DNA from 3 places in the Salinibacterium sp. UTAS2018 genome. Region 2 is predicted to be linked to each of the others. Evidence: predicted binding sites of a transcription regulator. Region 2 holds the regulator's gene; each other region holds the start of a gene.
The links. The regulator HrcA, encoded in region 2, represses chaperone genes, less so after heat shock. The targets are predictions, from matches to a motif close to TTNGCACTCGNNNNNNNCGAGTGCNAA.
Positions count from the first base shown of each region.

Region 1 (6,083 bases), 680 kb from region 2:
GCTGCAGGATAGGGGCAAGATACTGCGCCAAACCCATGTAGGTGAGCGGGAGCCGACGCGCCGCGGCAGCGAACAGAATCAGTGGCGTCGCAGTGACGACGCCCAAGAAGAGCGTCAACGTCAGGTGTCCGGCACCGGCAGTGCCCACAGTGAGCTGCCCGTCGACGGAGAGCACGATCAAGGCGACGACCGCAATCGGAGCAAGGAATGCAGTCTCAACGGCCGGACCGCCGATGGCATCCGCTTTCGGTCCAACATTCTTTTTGACAAGGCCATAGAAACCGAAACTGAACGCAAGGCCGAGAGCGATCCAGGGAAAACTGCCGTAGCTGATCGAGAGCACCAGCACGGCAAACGCACTAATCGCGAGAGCTATCCATTGGAGCGGACGCAGTCTTTCGCGCAAAATGACAACACCGAGCAGCACCGTGACGATCGGATTAGTGAAATAGCCGAGCGAAGCTTCCACGACGTGGCCGTTGAGACTCGCGTAGACATAGATGAGCCAGTTGACGACAACGAACGCCCCGCCGAGGCCGAGAGTCCAAAAAGTTCTGCGATCGCGAATGATCGCGAGCACGCGCCGATACCCGCGGGTGAATACCAACAAAATTGCGCAAAATACCAGCGAGAGCACAATCCGCCACGCGACAATCTCGATCGCGCCTGATTCCTTGAGCAGGAAGAATACGATCGGCAGCCCGCCCCACAGCGCATAGGCGGAGACAGCAAAGCCGAGACCGCTCGAAGAAACGCGGTCGGTTGCGGGCGCAGGAGAAGTCACCTGTAAATCCTAGGGCTGGCGACGAACCGTCCGCGCCATCCTCAGCTCTGAGTCATCGCCCCGCTCATTTCTGCGGGGACGACGAAAGCCCAGAGCCGAGGCTCTGGGCTTTCGAATTGTCGCGCCGCGAACGGCGGACAAGAAATGAGTATCGCGTTAGCGAACGACTACTGCGAGAACGTCGCGAGCCGAAAGTACGAGAAGGTCTTCTCCGCCGTACTTCACCTCGGTTCCGCCGTACTTGGAGTAGATGACCTTGTCGCCTACAGCGATGTCAAGCGGCACGCGGTTTCCGTTGTCGTCAATGCGACCGGGACCTACGGCGACTACTTCGCCCTCCTGGGGCTTCTCTTTCGCAGTGTCAGGAATGACGAGCCCAGACGCGGTGGTCTGTTCTGCATCGACCTGCTTGATAACAATGCGATCCTCGAGCGGCTTAATGGACACCGACACGTTTGACCTCTTTCTAAAAGTGCTTGGGCTGGCACACTCCGTGCAGGAGTGCCAGATCAACTATACGGCTTGGTTGGCACTCGATCAACGTGAGTGCCAATTCGGATACGGATACGGTTAGAGAATGAATCAGAGCGAATTGCGCGAGCTACTTTCAGCCGAAGGCCTTCGCCTCTTGGACTCGTTGCCGACCTGGCAATCGAGTGACGAAATTGTGCGCACCGTCGCCGAGCTGCGCAAAGCTGGCCATAGTCCCGGCCTCGTTGCCGCAGTTCTGAGTCAATCGAAACTTCGCGCAAAAGCTGCCAACAAGTTTGGTCCCTTCGCCGAGCGGATGCTCTTCACCGAAGCCGGGCTCGAACAAGCAACGCGCCTCTCTGTTGCCGCTCAGCATGCCGGCCGCTTCGCGAAGGCGGGAGTGAAATGGGTCGCTGATCTCGGCTGCGGCATCGGCGCGGATGCGCTCGCCATTGCCGCCCTCGAACTCAACGTCACCGCCGTCGAACGCGATGAGACCACCGCCGCCATTGCCGCCTTCAACCTCGCTCCCTGGAGCAACGCCGACGTCGTTCACGGGGATGCCGAGTCGGCTGACCTCGCGGGCGTCGACGGCATTTACCTTGACCCCGCCCGACGCGACGCCCGCGTGCGCCTCACCAACCCCGCCGACTGGACCCCGTCGCTCGACTTCGCCTTCGGCCTTGCCGAGCGCTACCCCACCGGCATCAAGCTCGGCCCGGGCATCGACCGCGACCTCATCCCCCACGACGCCGAAGCCCAGTGGGTATCGGTCGGGCGCGACGTCGTCGAACTAGGACTCTGGTTCGGGGCTGTGGCCCGCCCCGGCATCCGTCGCGCTGCGCTCGTCATCGGCGATCACGGCACCGCCGAGCTCACGGCCGCCGCCGACAGCGAAGACGAAGCTGCGGGAGAGCTGGGACAGTACCTTTACGAGCCGGACGGCTCCGTCATCCGCGCCCGCCTCATCGGTGATCTTGCTCGGCAGCTGAACGGTCGCATGCTCGATACCTCCATCGCCTACTTCAGCGCGGATGCCGCAGTCCCGACGCCGTTCGCTAGTTGCTTCGAGATTGTGGCCGATTTTGCTCTCGATAAACGCACGCTCAAGAAGGAGCTGGCCAACCGTAAAATCGGGACTCTGGAAATCAAAAAGCGCGGGGTCGATATCGACCCCGCGACTTTCAGAACTTCTCTCTCGCTCAAGGGCGAGAACAGTGCAACGCTGATTCTTACGCGTGTAGGAGGTAAACGTCGCGCCCTGCTCGCACAGCGAACGACGTTTGCCGAAACCTCAGCAACGACGGCTTAGTAACCGTCGTAGTAGGAACCACCAAAGCTATTGCTCGATACGAAAACGAAGAAAACGATCCACCCGATCACGGTGAGAAGACCCAGAGCGACTGCGACGTAACCCGTAATGAGGCCGGTGAGCCAGAAGGCGCGCGCGTGGGGCTGCTTCTTCTGTGCCATGTGGCCCAGGATGACCGCTGCGACTCCGGGCAGGAAACCGAGCGCCATGAATGTAAGTACGATGCTGGCGATTCCCGTGGCCATCGACGCAATCGATAGTCCCTGTGGTGGACCAGCCGGAACCGGCGTGTAGGCGGCCTGACCCGGAGTCGCGTGAGGTGAGTAGCCGGGAACCGGAGTGCCGCTCGCTGCGGCGTACGGGTCGGAAGGCGAAGTAACGGGAGCCGCCTGAGGAGCTGGAAGCGCCGCCTCAACCGGAGCAGCCGCAGCAGGAGCGGCTGCAGCAGGAGCAGCCGGAGCTACAGGCGGCACACTCGCGGCCGCATCAGCATCAACGCTCGGTGCCGGAACAGTCGTTGCAGCCGGAGGCGTCTCGTTGGATGCAGCGGTCTTTGCGGCAGCGGTGGTGGCGGCCGTCGTTTTGGCTGCCGCCGCCTTTGTAGCGGCGGCCTTGGTCGTGGCCGCGGCTTTGGTTGTGGCGGCCTTGGTCGGAGCAGCTTTAGAGGTCGTCGTCTTCTTGGCGGCAGGCTTCGCGGCAGTCGCCGACGAGGCGGTGGTGGCTTTCTTCGCCGCGGGCTTCTTGGCGGAGGGTGTGGCCTTCGCGAGCGGGGCATCCGACGTTGAGGATGCGGAGGGCGAGACGATCGGCGGGATAGCGCCGTCTGAGTTATTGGTAGCCATGCGCACACTTTAGCAAGTGCGCCTTACAACGAAAGGGCCCGCGCGTCTGCACAGGCCCTTTCGTATACAACTGCGGAGCTTAGTAAGAGCTGACGCCATCCAGCGACAAAGCGATAACAAAGACAATCCCGAGAATGAGCGCGACGACGAAGCCGAGGTAACCAAGGATCAGACCGATGATGGCGAGCACCTTGCCCTGCTCACCCGTCTTCTTGATCTGGCTCATGCCAATGTGGCCCGTGATAATACCGACGAGGCTCAATCCGATAACCGAGGTGACGAGCGAGACGATGGACAGGACGTTCCACTTGGCAACCGGTGCGCCAACAGGTGCTGCGGCGTAGGGGGTGGGTTCTGACATGGCGAAGTGCTCCTTATGAAATGGCGGGGCCGATTGCGGCCCCACTATATTCTCAGCCTGATAGAAGCCTGTCAACGCAGGATGAACAGGCTCCAGAAGGGCGCTAGGCCTGAATCTGGGTTACCGGCAGGGTCGAATCGGCGCTAAACCCCAACGTAGAGGGGCTCCTGCCTGCCATCACCAATTGGGCGCCCAATGCGGCGATCATTGCCCCGTTATCCGTGCAGAGCGACAAAGGCGGGATGCGCAGCTCGATACCAGCGGCCGCGCAGCGCTCTGCCGCGAGCTCCCGCACGCGCGCATTCGCGACGACACCGCCGCCGAGAAGCAACCGCGGCACATCGCGATCGAGACAGGCCGCGACAGCCTTGGTGAGAAGAATATCCACGACAGCCTCACGAAAGCTCGCGGCAACATCCGCTTGCGAGAAATCAGTTCCGGCATCTTGCTCACGCTCAACCCAGCGGGCAACCGCAGTCTTGAGACCCGAGAATGAGAAGTCGTAGCGGTGACGCTCGAGATCTTTCGATCGGCTCAGACCGCGCGGAAAACGGATGGCCGTGGGGTCACCGGTCGCGGCAACGCGATCGATCTCGGGCCCGCCGGGATACGGAAGACCGAGCAGCCGCGCCACCTTGTCGAACGCTTCCCCCGCGGCGTCGTCAATCGTCTCGCCGAGCAATTCGACATCCGCTACAAGGTCTCGCACGTGAAGCAACGAGGTATGACCACCCGACACAAGCAGTGCGATGGTGGGCAGATCGATCTCAGTGCCATCGTCGCGAAGAACGTCAGCCCCGACGTGCCCGACGAGGTGATTGACAGCGTAAAGCGGCTTACCCGTGGCCACAGAGAGCGCTTTCGCCGCCGCAACCCCGACCATGAGGGCTCCGGCAAGCCCCGGCCCGCTCGTTACCGCGATCGCATCGAGTTCGCTGAGTTCAACGCCCGCTTCAGCAAGCGCCTGCTCAAGTGCCGGCTGAATCGCCTCGAGGTGAGCGCGCGCTGCAACCTCTGGTACCACTCCCCCATACCGAGCATGCTCGTCCATCGATGACGAAATAACATTCGCCAGCAGTTGGTTGCCACGAACGATACCGATACCCGTCTCGTCGCAGCTTGTCTCGATACCCAGTACGAGCGGGTTGGTGGTGTTAGCCGGAGTCACCCCCGAGAGCACGGACTGAACCTCTTCGCTAGAAACGGTGGCCGCTGCGGCTCCCGCGCTCACTGGCCGACCGCCGGAGCTAGTTTCGGTTCAGGAATCGTCAGTTGCATCACGATGGCATCCACTCCATCCGGCTGGTAATAGTGAGGGCGTACAGCGATGCGCTCGAAGCCGAGCGAGTCATACAGGCGTTGCGCCGAGGGGTTGTCGTCGCGCACTTCGAGAAATAGCTCGGCGGCGCCACGATCGCGCGCCTCCACCATAAGCGCGTGCATCAGAGCACGACCAATTCCATGGCGGCGAGCATCCGGAGCAACCGCAATGGTTTGGATGTCGGCCTGGCCCGAGCGGTACGGGGCGCGTAAGCCCGCGTAAGCCTTCACCACGGCGGGCTCCGTGAGCGTTGTCGCGACAAGGTAATAACCGTGGTTATCACCGAGCTCGCCCCGCATCATGTCGCTCGACCATGCATCGTTGGCGAACTCGCTCGCCTCAATCGCCATAATGGCGTCGAGGTCGTCGATCGTAGCGCGGCGCAGTTGCCAACTCATGCGGTGACTCGTTTCGGTCCTGCGGAAAGGGTGACGTCGGGAGAGCGCAAATAGAGCGCCTCTTCACCGGCGAACGGACGATCGTTATCACGAAGCAAGTGAGCGAGGCGTGCGAGCCGCGAGGCGTGCACCGGCTCGGTGTCCCGCAGCGCGAAGTGCTCGAAACCGGGCACGCTCGTGGCGAGTTCGGCGGCGGGCGCCAAGGCAGGGCCCTCGACGAGTACCGGCAAGCCTGCGGCATCCGACCCCTCGTAGGTTGACCAGTACAGTTCTTTGCGGCGCGCGTCAGTCGCGATAACGACGGGCTCGGTTTCGCCGAGTGCGAGAGCGTCATGGGTGACCACTGGAAACAGCGGCAGACCGGCACCGAAGGCGAAAGTTCGAGCCGCCACGATGCCCACGCGCAGGCCGGTAAAGGGACCAGGGCCCATTCCCGCCACGACACCGGTCAGGTCGGTTACAGCAATTCCCGCGTCAGCGAGGGTGCTGTGGATGAAATCGCCGACTACCTCGGCATGCTTACGAGTGTCGAGAGAATCGCGTTCCGCGCGCACCACACCGTCGGTGCCCACGACCGCCACGGTCGTGCCCGCC
Region 1 covers NZ_CP035375.1:1,461,441-1,467,523, forward strand. Annotated here, with positions in the region: gene rarD (EamA family transporter RarD) at 1-784, opposite strand, end outside; gene groES (co-chaperone GroES) at 941-1,237, opposite strand; gene ESZ53_RS06965 (class I SAM-dependent methyltransferase) at 1,362-2,567, shown strand; gene ESZ53_RS06970 (DUF4190 domain-containing protein) at 2,564-3,409, opposite strand; gene ESZ53_RS06975 (DUF4190 domain-containing protein) at 3,489-3,770, opposite strand; gene tsaD (tRNA (adenosine(37)-N6)-threonylcarbamoyltransferase complex transferase subunit TsaD) at 3,874-4,905, opposite strand; gene rimI (ribosomal protein S18-alanine N-acetyltransferase) at 4,998-5,489, opposite strand; gene tsaB (tRNA (adenosine(37)-N6)-threonylcarbamoyltransferase complex dimerization subunit type 1 TsaB) at 5,486-6,083, opposite strand, start outside.
Region 1: groES (co-chaperone GroES) is a predicted target of HrcA. The motif match lies at 1,311-1,337, and genes of this name have one in related genera.

Region 2 (6,083 bases):
AGTCGCCACTCAGAGTAATTTCGTTACCCCGAACGTGCATTTCGACGCTCGGAAATTTGCTTTCTACGACTTTGAGCAGTCGATCCTGCGGGCCGAGTAGACGCACCATGGCGACGCCGTCTACTTCAATTGAAACGCTCTCGCGCTCTGTCGAACCTGCGGACTCGGAGTCACTAGTGACCAAGGGTGCCTTCCTCGAGGTTTCCACCGAGCACATGAGCGTGCACGTGGAATACGGTTTGACCGGCGTTTTCACCGGTGTTAAAAATCAGTCTGTACTGTCCGCCTGCGTGTTCGTCGGCAAGCTTCTGGGCGACCGACACGAGTTCAGCCAGCAGTGCGGGATTTCCGGCGGCAAGCTCGGTGACGTTGGCGAACTCCTCCGTTTTAGGCACAACCAGCAGGTGCACGGGGGCTTGCGGCGCGATATCGCGAAACGCAATGACCGCGTCTGACTCGAAAACGATATCCGCGGGAATCTCGCGGGCGATGATCTTCGTGAAGATCGAAGGGGAATCGGACATAGCTCTAGCCTAAACCTCTAGCTCCAGCGGCCAAGCTTGACGTTCAATGCCGCTATAGCTGCGGGCCCCGCTGTCGACGTGCGCAACACTTCACTGCCCAATCGAATTGTGGATGCTCCGGCCGCTGTCAATAGTTCGAGCTCGTGATCTGCGACACCGCCTTCCGGCCCCACGACGAGCACGATGTCACGATCGTCTACTTCAAGTTCAGCGAGAGTTTGCGTCGCCGTGGGCTCCAGCACCAGCATCCGCGTCGTGGAGGCAAACGCCGCCAACTGTTTCGTCGTCACGAGGTCGAGAACATCAGGGATCCAGCTTCGTAGCGATTGCTTGCTCGCTTCGCGAACGATGGCCGCCCAGCGATCGCGGCCCTTAGTGACCTTCGAGCCTTGCCAGCGAGAGATGCTGCGCGCCGCCGACCACGGGATGACGCCGTCAACGCCTAGTTCGGTGGCAACTTGAACCGCGAGTTCGTCACGATCGGCCTTGGCAAGGGCCTGGGCCAGGAACACCGCGGGGGTTCGCCGCAGCGATTGCTGCACATCGACGACCTGAATGGTGAGCTCAGTGTGCTCGGCCGTAGTGATGGGGCCCGAAACGATCAGCCCCGCGCCGTTGCCGATCGCAATTGTTTCGCCGACTTTGAGGCGCGACACCGTGACCGCATGCCGCGCTTCGGCATTGCCCAGCGAAACGGAAGCGCCAACCGCCACGTCGTCAAGCTCCTCGTCGATATACAGATGTGCCATAGCGAGCTACAGGAACCGATCCCGAAGTTTGGAGAACAAGCCCTGTTGAAATTCTGCGAAGTGGGGCTTCTTGCTCTTGCGCACGGCGGCGAGTTGCTTGATCAGAGTCTGTTCGGCACCGCTGAGCTTCGTCGGCGTGACAACTTGGATGCCGAGCCGCAGGTCGCCGCGATTAGTGCCGCGCAAACTGGTGATTCCACGATCACGAACCGTGAGCACTTCGCCGCTCTGTGTGCCCGGCTTGATGTTCACTTCGACATCACCATCGAGACCATCGAGTTTCACGGTAGTACCGAGAATCGCGTCAATCATTTCGACCTCGACCGTGGCAAGCAGGTCGTCGTCGGCCCGGCTGAAGACATCATGGTGCCGCACCTTGATCTCGAGGAACAGGTCACCGTTGGGGCCGCCAGCAGGACCCACTTCGCCCTGGCCGGGCATCTGCAAACGCAGTCCCGTCTCAACGCCGGCGGGGATGTCAACGGACAGAGTGCGCTGGGCCCGCACCCGACCCTGGCCAGCACACGTGGCGCAGGGGTTGACAATGATGGTTCCGTAACCACGGCAGGTACCGCACGGGCTCGACGTCATTACGTTGCCGAGAAGGCTTCGAACTTGACGTTGAATCTGACCACTGCCCTGACAAATGTCGCAACGAACCGGTGAGCTGCCGGGAGCAGAGCAGCTGCCCTCACACGTCTCACACAGCTCGGCGGTGTTGACCTCGAGATCGCGGGTCACACCGAACATCGTGTCTTTCAGGCTGACCTCGATACGCAGCAGCGCATCTTGACCGCGCTCGCGACGTGAACGCGGGCCGGCAGTCTGGCTTGACCCGCCGAAGAAAGTCTCGAAGATGTCGCCGAAACCGCCGAATCCTCCTCCGCCGCCGCCGAAACCGCCGTTGCCGCCCATATCGTATTGCTGACGCTGTTGCGGATCGCTCAGTACGTCATACGCGTGAGTCACCGACTTGAAACGCTCCGATGCATCCGCACTGGGGTTGACGTCGGGGTGCAACTCGCGAGCGAGCTTGCGGTACGCCTTCTTGATTTCCTCCGGGGTCGCTTCGCGGGCAACGCCGAGGGCTTCATAGTGATCTGCCAAAGTTCCGATTGCTCCTTACGAGCTCAGTTGTCTTCTAAAAGTCGAGACAGGTACCGCGCTACCGCACGGACCGCCGCCATATTGTTTGAGTAATCCATTCGCGTCGGGCCAAGCACGCCCACGCGGGAGACCCCGCCGCCCGAGGAGGAATATCCTCCGGTGACAACGGATGTCTCTTCTAGTCCAAATTCTGCGTTCTCGCGCCCAATGCGAGTGGATACCGATCCATTTGCTACTTCCATCTCCCCAAAGAGGCGCAACAACGTTACTTGCTCTTCTATTGCCTCGAGCACAGGAAAAATGCTGCCGGTGAAGTCTTGTTCGGTTCGCGCCAGATTTGCGGTACCCGCGAGTACGAGCTTGTCGGCACGGTTCGCCAACACTTGCTCGACCAAGCTCGAGGCAATCTTGCCCACAAAAGCTTGACGTTCCACGGGAAAAATCTGAGCGAAGCTGGCTAGTCGATCCGCGGCCTCCGGGAGCGATTGCCCCGTCAGCGCCGAATTCAGCTTGGCGCGAACTTCGCCCAAGAAGACTTCGTCAAGCGGCTCAACGACATCGATCAGACGCTGCTCTACCCGGCCGGAGTCGGTGATGAACACCGTCATGATGCGGGTCGCGTAAAGCGGAACCAGTTCCACGTGCCGCACGCGGGCCGTAGCCAGCGAAGGATATTGAACCAGGGCCACACTGTTGGTCAGCTGAGACAGCAGGCGCACTGAACGCGCAAGTACGTCATCCAAGTCGTCGGCCTGACCCAGAAAAGACTCAATCGCTTGGCGCTGTGCGCTCGTGAGGGGGCGCAAGTCAGCCAACTGGTCTACAAACATGCGGTAGCCCTTATCGGTCGGGACGCGACCGGATGAGGTGTGGGGCGCCGTGATGAGCTCTTCGTCTTCGAGTAAGACCATGTCGTTGCGAATCGTTGCAGCGGATACTCCGAAGGAATGTCGCTCAACGATTGACTTGGATCCGACAGGCTCGCGCGTAGCAACGTAGTCCTGCACGATGACACGAAGCACGTCAAGACCGCGGGCGGAAACCATTCCACCACCCACCTCTCTTGATTGGCACTCAATCCGTTCGACTGCCAATCTTACTCGACACACCACGACACAGCCGTTGCACCGCGCGAGTCATACCAGTAGCGTGTCTTTGTACTTGAGCGCTACCCTTTTGAGGAAATGCTCAGGTGTGACACCGAGCACTTTGATGAAACCCGGGAACTTCCCTCGTTCACCTGAAAGGCACGAACACATGACTGACGCAAATCCGCAGCCCGCAGCCCCCCAGCCGGCAGCTCAACTGACCACGGCTGAGGACAACCAGTGGGCGTCATTCGCTCATCTGGGTGGAATCTTGGGATTCCTTCCCGCGCTGATTATCTGGTTGGTCTTCAAAGACCGCGGCGCATTCACCAACACCGAAGCAAAAGAAGCACTGAACTTCCAGATCACCGTTGCCATCGCCTACGTGATCTCGAACATTCTGATTGCCGTCGTCATCGGCGGAATCTTGCTTCCGATCGTCTTCATTGTGTCGGTGATTTTCTCGATCATCGGCTTCACCAAGGCTAAGGACGGCACGAACTACCGCTACCCCTTCGCACTGCGCCTCATCAAGTAATTCTGCTTATCGGCAAAGTCGATAGCGAGTGAGCCCCGGGAGCTTCTGCTCTCGGGGCTACTTTTTTGTCCAAGTAAGGCTTTAATAGAGCCATGTCAGATTCCACACCGCCCCCCGCCTCGCCGTACGCACCGATCCAACCGATGAGTCCGAGCGACGAAAAGCTCTGGGCGACACTCATTCACGTCGGGGGAATCTTCTTTTCCTTCGTTCCCGCACTAGTGGGTTACCTCGTCTTCAAAGACCGCGGGCCGTTCATCAACGCCCACGCACGAACCGCACTCAACTTTCAAATAACCATGGCGATCGCCTACGCAGTTTCGGTGGTCCTGATGCTTGTAGTCATCGGCTACCTGACCATGTTTGCCGTGGCGATCATCATCCTGATCTTCAGCATCATTGCAGCGGTTGCTGCCAACAATGGACAGGCGTACAAGTACCCGCTGACCATCGAGTTCATCAAGTAACTCGAACTTTCGCTCTAAATGGGGGCGTCTGCTAGCAATCGCCGCACTACGGCATCCGCGAGCAGGCGCCCTTTGAGCGTGAGGTTTATCGTGCCTCTGAAAGCGGCCGGAGCTTCTACCAGCTCATCGGCGATCAGCCCTGCTACGGCGGTGCGACCCTCAGCATCGAGCGTCGCTGTCTTTAGGCCATCGCGAACTCGCGCGCGAAGGAGAACATGCTCGAGATATTTGCTGGAATCAGCAAGCGTCTCGCGCCCGGCTCCCGGTGAGTGCCCGGCAGCAATCCGGTCGGCATACGCCGCCGGGTGCTTGACGTTCCACCAGCGAACGCCACCGACGTGACTGTGAGCCCCCGGGCCAACACCCCACCAGTCATTACCTAGCCAGTAGCCAAGATTATGACGGCTCGCGTGGCTAACAGCGGGATTGTCATCACGTTTGGCCCAGTTGCTGACCTCGTACCAGTCGTAGCCTGCGGCGGCCAGCTTCTTATCGGCCAACTCATACATGTCGGCCTGCAGGTCGTCGTCGACCGGAGCAACGTCGCCACGTTTGATCTGCGCCGCCAGCTTGGTGCCGGTCTCGATAATGAGCGCGTAGGCCGAAATATGGTCTGGATTTTGCGCGATGGCGTGATCGAGCGAGCGCTCCCAATCGGCCAACGACTCGCCCGGAGTTCCATAAATGAGGTCGACGCTCACGTCGAGCTCAACTTCACGAGCCCATTTCACGACGTGAGGAACCTTCTCGGGGTCGTGAGTACGTTCCAGCGTGGCGAGCACGTGCGGCACCGCGGACTGCATCCCGAAAGACACTCGAGTGAAGCCAGCCTCTTTGAGCGCGAGAAGGTATTCCCTGTCGACAGAGTCGGGGTTGGCTTCGGTGGTGACTTCGACGTCATCCGCAAAACCCCACGTATCGCGCGCCGCGGCAAGCATTCGAGTGAGGTCGGTTACCGGCAACAGAGTGGGGGTGCCGCCGCCAAAAAAGACCGTTGAGGCTTTGCGCGGCGCTACGCCCGCATTCTCCAGCACGGTGGCTGCTTGCCTGATTTCAGCTATTGCTTCGTCGGCGTAGTCCGCCCGCTTAGCTCCGCGCAGTTCTTCACCCGTGTAGGTATTGAAGTCGCAGTAGCCGCAGCGCACCCGACAGAATGGAACGTGGATGTACACACTCCAGTCACGGTCGCCAGAACCGGCAGCAACGCTGGCCGGCAAGGCTCCATCGAGAGGGGCAGGATCAGCTATCGGCAACGCACCTGGCACGAACTAATCCCCTAACAACTGATGAAGAAAGTGCGCCGCTCATGACAGCGAGCAGCACCCGTCAATTGTCGCACCTCTCGCGTGGGAGCATGGATGGGTGACTATGCACATTCTCTGGGACATCGACGGAACGCTCATCCACAACTCCACGGACGGTGCCACCGTCTACCTCGAGGCGTTCACCCACGTCACGGGTGAAGCTCCCCGCCAGTTCATCACGAACCCGCACGGGCAGACCGAAGGCCAGATTCTCGCTGCGCTTCTCGAGATCAACGGGCACCCCGCCGCCATGCTCGACGATGTGCTCACCGAGCTAGACGTGCGCACCGCCAAGCTGCTCGAGAC
Region 2 covers NZ_CP035375.1:785,717-791,799, forward strand. Annotated here, with positions in the region: gene ESZ53_RS03715 (PhoH family protein) at 1-184, opposite strand, end outside; gene ESZ53_RS03720 (histidine triad nucleotide-binding protein) at 174-524, opposite strand; gene ESZ53_RS03725 (16S rRNA (uracil(1498)-N(3))-methyltransferase) at 542-1,273, opposite strand; gene dnaJ (molecular chaperone DnaJ) at 1,280-2,380, opposite strand; gene hrcA (heat-inducible transcriptional repressor HrcA) at 2,404-3,426, opposite strand; gene ESZ53_RS03740 (DUF4870 domain-containing protein) at 3,638-4,006, shown strand; gene ESZ53_RS03745 (DUF4870 domain-containing protein) at 4,099-4,473, shown strand; gene hemW (radical SAM family heme chaperone HemW) at 4,488-5,738, opposite strand; gene ESZ53_RS03755 (HAD family hydrolase) at 5,842-6,083, shown strand, end outside.

Region 3 (6,083 bases), 530 kb from region 2:
TGTACATCGGCGGCGCGATTGGTGTGATCTTCATCGTGGTTGCAGCGGTGCTGGTGCCGATAACGGGTGTGCTGTTCTTTGCCCTCGGATCGATCGCCGGCCAACTCATCGGGGCGCTCGCGCTCGAAATTCTTTTGCCTACAGACAGCGATGGGGTGGCACCGACCACCGTAATCGGTGTGGTGCTCACCCTCATCGCTGTGGCGATCGCGTCACTCTCGAGTCAACGACCGCCTAAAACTCTGCTGTCGAATTAGTCCTGTTCGTCGAACTCCAACGAACTCGAGTTCAAGCAGAAACGGTCACCGGTCGGAGTCTGGTGGGCGTCGTCGAACAAATGTCCGAGGTGTGAACCACACGTGGCACACACAACTTCGGTGCGCACCATTCCGAGAGAACGGTCTTCGCGAAGCTCGACGGCATCCGGATTGATGGCTTCATAGAAGCTGGGCCATCCCGAACCGGAATCGAACTTGGTGTCGCTCTTGAAAAGCTCAGCGCTGCAGGCGCCACAGCGGTAGGTGCCCGCACGCTTCTCGTCGAGAAGGGCGCCAGACCACGGACGGTCGGTTCCGGCTTCGCGCAGCACTGAGTACTTGATTCCGAGCTCATCGCGCCATTGCTCTTCGGTCTTTGTCACCTTGTACGTCATGTGGTCTCCTCTATTCGTGAGCTTTCGCTGCTCAGTACATTAAACTCGGGGATGTGACTATTGATTCCGTGATCGCCAAGTCTTGGGGCGAATTAACAACATCCGAGCTCTACTCGATCATGAAACTGCGCACTGACGTATTTTTTGTTGAGCAAAAAGTCGACGAGACCGAACTTGATGACCGTGATCAAGAGGATGCCACCCGTCACTATTGGATCGCTGACGACCTCGGAGTCGCCGCCTACATCCGCGTCCTCCACAACGAAACCGCGGAATACCTCGATGGCCACTGCGTCATCGGTCGCGTTGTGGTGAGAGATGATCGCCGTGGCCAAGGTCTCGCGCAGGTCATCATGAAGCGCATCGTCGACGACTACAACGGCCAGGCCATGATGCTGCACGCCCAGGACTACATCGTGCCGCTCTACGCCAAATTCGGATTCGAATCCTTTGGCGAGCTATACGAAGAGGCCACCATCATGCATCAGTCGATGTACCGTCCCGCCCAGTAATGCGCCGCCTCAACGTCTGCTTGCTCGGCCCCGCCGCGCTCGTGGTCACCGCCGTCGCCATCGCACTGACGCCGATGACAAGCAACGCTGCGGTTCCGGATGCCGCGGGCGCGAGCCTTGCACACGCGAATATTGCACCCGCCGATGCCACCCTTGCCGCCGACTCCGCCGTGTGTGATGTGTCGGATGCCGCGATCACCTGGGGCGTCAAAGAGTCGCTTCGGTCGTACATCAGCGGCACGATTGCTCACGGCGAGTGGGCTGTCGGCGACGGCGCCACTTACGAAACCCCCAATTTCGGTTGGGCTGCAGGCTCGGGCGAGCTCGACGCGGGCGAAGGTACGATCGCGTTCGACGGAACGCTTCGCTTCACGGGGCACGACGGCATCCTTGACACCACGCTCAGTGGGCTAGAAATTGTCTTTGACAGCACCCCGACAGCAGTCCTTATCTTCGATGTTTCGGGGACCACTCAAGATGGTCTCCCCGTGGATGCGGTCGACGTGAAGTTCGCCACGATTGACGTCTCAGCGATCTCGGTCGACGACGGCACAGCGGTGCTCGACAGTGCTCCAGTGACGCTCACCGATGCCGGCTCCGCTGCTTTCGGAACCTACCCAGCGGGCGAAGAATTTGACCCGATTACTGTGAGCTTCAGCGCAACGCCCGAGTGCATGCCTGAACCGCGCGCGACCTACCCGGTTGTGGCCCGCAACCTCATGGTGTTGGCGTCCGTTATCGTAATTGTCGGTGGCGTCAGCGTGGTCTTCTTCGTCAGCCGTCGTCGCGGGACTGCTCGCACGCTCGAACCCACGAAGGACAGCAGCGACAGCTGAGCGCGATTTAGGAGCCGGAAGTCGGCGCGTAAATTGCGCGAGCCAGCGCATCCAGCACGGTGACGGTGCGGGGGCCGAAGCTCAGGATCTCGCCGTCATCCATCTCAACGAATCGTTGGTTCATGCCCGCCTCGGTGAGAGCCACTGCGGGCCGTGCTTCGAGCAATCCGCTCACGCCACCCACGCTTTCGAGACCGCCGGTCATCACCAAAATGAGATCGGGGTTTGCCGCGACCATCGCCTCGTCTGTCATCGGACGCATACCTTCGAGGCCAATCTCGGCCGCAACATCCACCCCGCCCAGAGCGTCGATGAGAACATCGGAGCCCGACTCTTGGCCGAACAAGTAATACACCCCCGAGGTGCCCCTCAAGTAGAGGAACATCATGCGTAAACGCTCACCGGAGGGCACGATTTCGGCGATTTCGGCAATCTTTGCGTCGATCTCGGCAGTCAATTGTGAACCCAGAGCTTCACCAGCGGCCGGAGCGCCGAATGCAGCGCTCGTTTGCCGCGCCAGCTCGGCAACGCCATCCACGGACGCCTCGGTGTCGACAAACACCACGGGAATGCCGGCATCCCGTAGCTGCACCACAACGTCGATCGGGCCAATCGACCCATCTGTCAGCACAAGATCGGGGCGCAACGCCAGAATCGCCTCGCTATTGACGGTATGAGCGTTCGACGTAATTACAGGCAATTCGGATGCCTCATCAAACGTCGTCGAGATATCTCGCGCCACGAGAGAATCGATCAAGCCCAACCCGGCGATCGTCGCCGCGATCGACCCTGAAATATCCATGGCCACCACGCGATCCGTCGACAGCACCGTCACGGGAACATCGCCCGACAAATCATGGGACATGACGGTTACCGGCAACGACTGCGCGGGCACTTCATCCGGAACGGAAATACCGGAAGTCGGAAGCGCCGCCTGCACGAGCCCGCTGTAGTCCTTCGCCTCGTTCAACACCGTCAACGACGACAGCGGAGAGGAGAGGTCAGCGGTCACGGTCACTGCAGCAGTCTGCGCAATCGGTGAAGCCGAGCATCCGCTCGTAGCCAGCAGAACGCCAGACAACACCACAGCAGCAGTGAGGAGTCGGGTGCGCATAGAAACCAATCGAAGAAAGGGGTACTAAGGCAATCCTAACCTCGAGCGGCGCCGAATGGGCTCCCAAGCCGAGTCGCTCGACAAAGCCACACGGCCCACGCCCTAGGCTTACCTACACAATGGAGGTAGGCCGTGTCAGAAAACGAAAACGAAAACGCATCACGCCCCGCCACCGGCCTGTCTGAGCGCGACACCGCCATCCTCGACTTTGAGCGCGAATGGACCCGCCACGTCGGCGCAAAAGAAGAAGCAATCAGCTCCCAGTTTCACGTCTCCAGTGCGCGCTATTATCAAATGCTCAACTCGGTAATCGACACTCCCGCAGCCGTACGATACGATCCCATGCTGGTCTCGCGACTGCGCCGCACTCGAGACAAACGCACGCGCACCGTGCGCACCACCAGTCACCACAACGAAGAATAGACAGACTAAGCAATGGCGAGTTATCCCAAAGACCGATTCGACGAACTGCCCGACGACGTCGAACGCATTGGTGCGCACCGTGGCCCCAAGCGACGCGGGCGCGGCTGGATCAGCTTCGCCTGGGCTCTACTCGCCACCGGTGTACTCGTCTTTGGCGGCCTCTTCGCCCTCAGCCAATACCTCGATGACGACCTCGGGCTGCCCTTCTTCGCCAGCCCCGAAGAGACCATCGCCACCCCAGAACCCACCGCAACCGTTGCCCCGGTCACCGACCCCACCACCATTGACCCAGCACGTAAAATCACCATCGACGTGCTCAACGGCACCGCTGAAAGCGAACTGGACAGCACCGTACTCGACGAACTAACCGCCGCAGGCTGGCCCACCGGCAGTGCCGCACCAGCCTCCGACCGTGCCATTGAAGTCACCTACATCTACTACAGCAACGAAGCCGACGAAGACGTCGCCGCCGGGCTCGCAGCAACCCTCGACCGTGGAGAAATTCGCCTCGTAGAAGCCGACGTATTCCCCGCGGCTGAAATCACCATCGTCATCGGCGCCGACTACCTCGCACCGGCCACAGCCGCAACCGAAGAACCCACCGAATAGCGCACGACCAGGCGAAGTAAGCACCTCACTCACGCACACAACCGGGCGCTCCACGCTGACGCGGGCGCAGCCGCAGCGGGTGCGCTGTGCTGTCTTGCACTCGCCCCTGTCGAGTGCGCTGTGCCGTCTTGCACTCGCCCCTATCGAGCGCGCTGTGCCGTCTTGCACTCGCCCCTGTCGAGTGCTAATTTTGACCTTGGCACTCGCATAGGCTGAGTGCCAACTTATTCGCTTGTACGACGTCCGGGAGGGACGAGAAACACACATGGCAAAGATCATTGCTTTCAACGAAGAGGCCCGTCGCGGCCTCGAGCGCGGCCTGAACATTCTCGCTGACGCCGTAAAGGTCACGCTCGGCCCACGAGGTCGCAACGTAGTTCTCGAGAAGAAGTGGGGCGCTCCCACCATCACGAACGACGGCGTATCCATCGCCAAAGAAATCGAGCTCGACGACCCGTTCGAAAAGATCGGTGCAGAGCTCGTCAAAGAGGTAGCAAAGAAGACGGATGACGTTGCCGGAGACGGAACGACAACTTCTGTTGTTCTCGCTCAGGCTCTCGTTCGCGAAGGCCTCCGCAACGTTGCTGCGGGTGCAGACCCCATCAGCCTCAAGCGCGGTATCGAAAAGGCAACCAACTCGGTCATTGAGGCACTCATTGCGAGCGCCAAGGAGATCGAAACCAAGGAAGAGATCGCGGCTACCGCATCCATTTCTGCTGGTGACCCCGAAATCGGTGCCCTTATCGCTGAAGCGATCGACAAGGTCGGCAAGGAAGGTGTTGTCACCGTTGAGGAGTCGAACACGTTCGGCACCGAGCTTGAGCTCACCGAAGGTATGCGCTTCGACAAGGGATTCCTGTCGGCATACTTCGTCACCGACCAGGAGCGTCAAGAAGCGGTCTTCGAAGACCCTTACGTTCTTATCGTCAACGGCAAGATCTCGAACATCAAGGATCTGCTCCCCATCGTCGACAAGGTAATCCAGAGCGGCAAGCAGCTGCTCATCATTGCTGAAGACGTTGACGGCGAAGCGCTTGCAACTCTCGTTGTGAACAAGATCCGTGGCATCTTCAAGTCGGTTGCCGTCAAGGCTCCCGGCTTCGGTGACCGTCGCAAGGCTCAGCTCGCTGACATCGCCATCCTCACCGGTGGACAGGTCATCTCCGAAGAAGTTGGACTCAAGCTCGAGAACGCCACTCTCGAACTCCTCGGTCGCGCCCGCAAGGTCGTTATCACCAAGGACGAGACCACGATCATCGAAGGCGCTGGTGAAGAAGAGGCGATCGCAGGTCGCGTCAAGCAGATCCGCGCCGAGATCGACAACACCGACAGCGACTACGACCGTGAGAAGCTCCAAGAGCGTCTCGCCAAGCTCGCCGGTGGTGTTGCAGTCATCAAGGCTGGTGCCGCAACTGAGGTTGAACTCAAGGAGCGCAAGCACCGCATTGAGGACGCAGTTCGTAACGCAAAGGCAGCTGTTGAAGAGGGAATCGTCGCCGGTGGTGGCGTGGCTCTGATTCAGGCTGGCAAGATCGCATTCGACAGCCAGGCAATGGCTGACTTGGTCGGCGACGAAGCAACCGGAGCGAACATCGTTCGCGTTGCTATCGACGCTCCGCTCAAGCAGATCGCACTCAACGCTGGCATGGAGCCGGGTGTTGTCGCTGACAAGGTTCGCAACCTCGCTGTAGGTCACGGTCTCAACGCGGCTACCGGCGAATACGTCGACATGCTTGCTGCTGGAATCAATGACCCGGTAAAGGTAACGCGCTCAGCTCTGCTCAACGCATCGTCGATCGCTGGTCTGTTCTTGACCACCGAGGCCGTTGTCGCTGACAAGCCCGAGAAGAACCCGGCACCCATGGGTGACCCGTCGGGCGGCATGGACTTCTAAGTCCACCGCTTCACACCGCTTCACACCGCTTCACTGAACAACA
Region 3 covers NZ_CP035375.1:1,316,922-1,323,004, reverse strand. Annotated here, with positions in the region: gene ESZ53_RS06285 (DMT family transporter) at 1-257, shown strand, start outside; gene msrB (peptide-methionine (R)-S-oxide reductase MsrB) at 254-652, opposite strand; gene ESZ53_RS06275 (GNAT family N-acetyltransferase) at 706-1,164, shown strand; gene ESZ53_RS06270 (HtaA domain-containing protein) at 1,164-2,000, shown strand; gene ESZ53_RS06265 (hemin ABC transporter substrate-binding protein) at 2,008-3,114, opposite strand; gene ESZ53_RS06260 (DUF3263 domain-containing protein) at 3,247-3,537, shown strand; gene ESZ53_RS06255 (LytR C-terminal domain-containing protein) at 3,550-4,146, shown strand; gene groL (chaperonin GroEL) at 4,412-6,040, shown strand.
Region 3: groL (chaperonin GroEL) is a predicted target of HrcA. The motif match lies at 4,343-4,369, and genes of this name have one in related genera.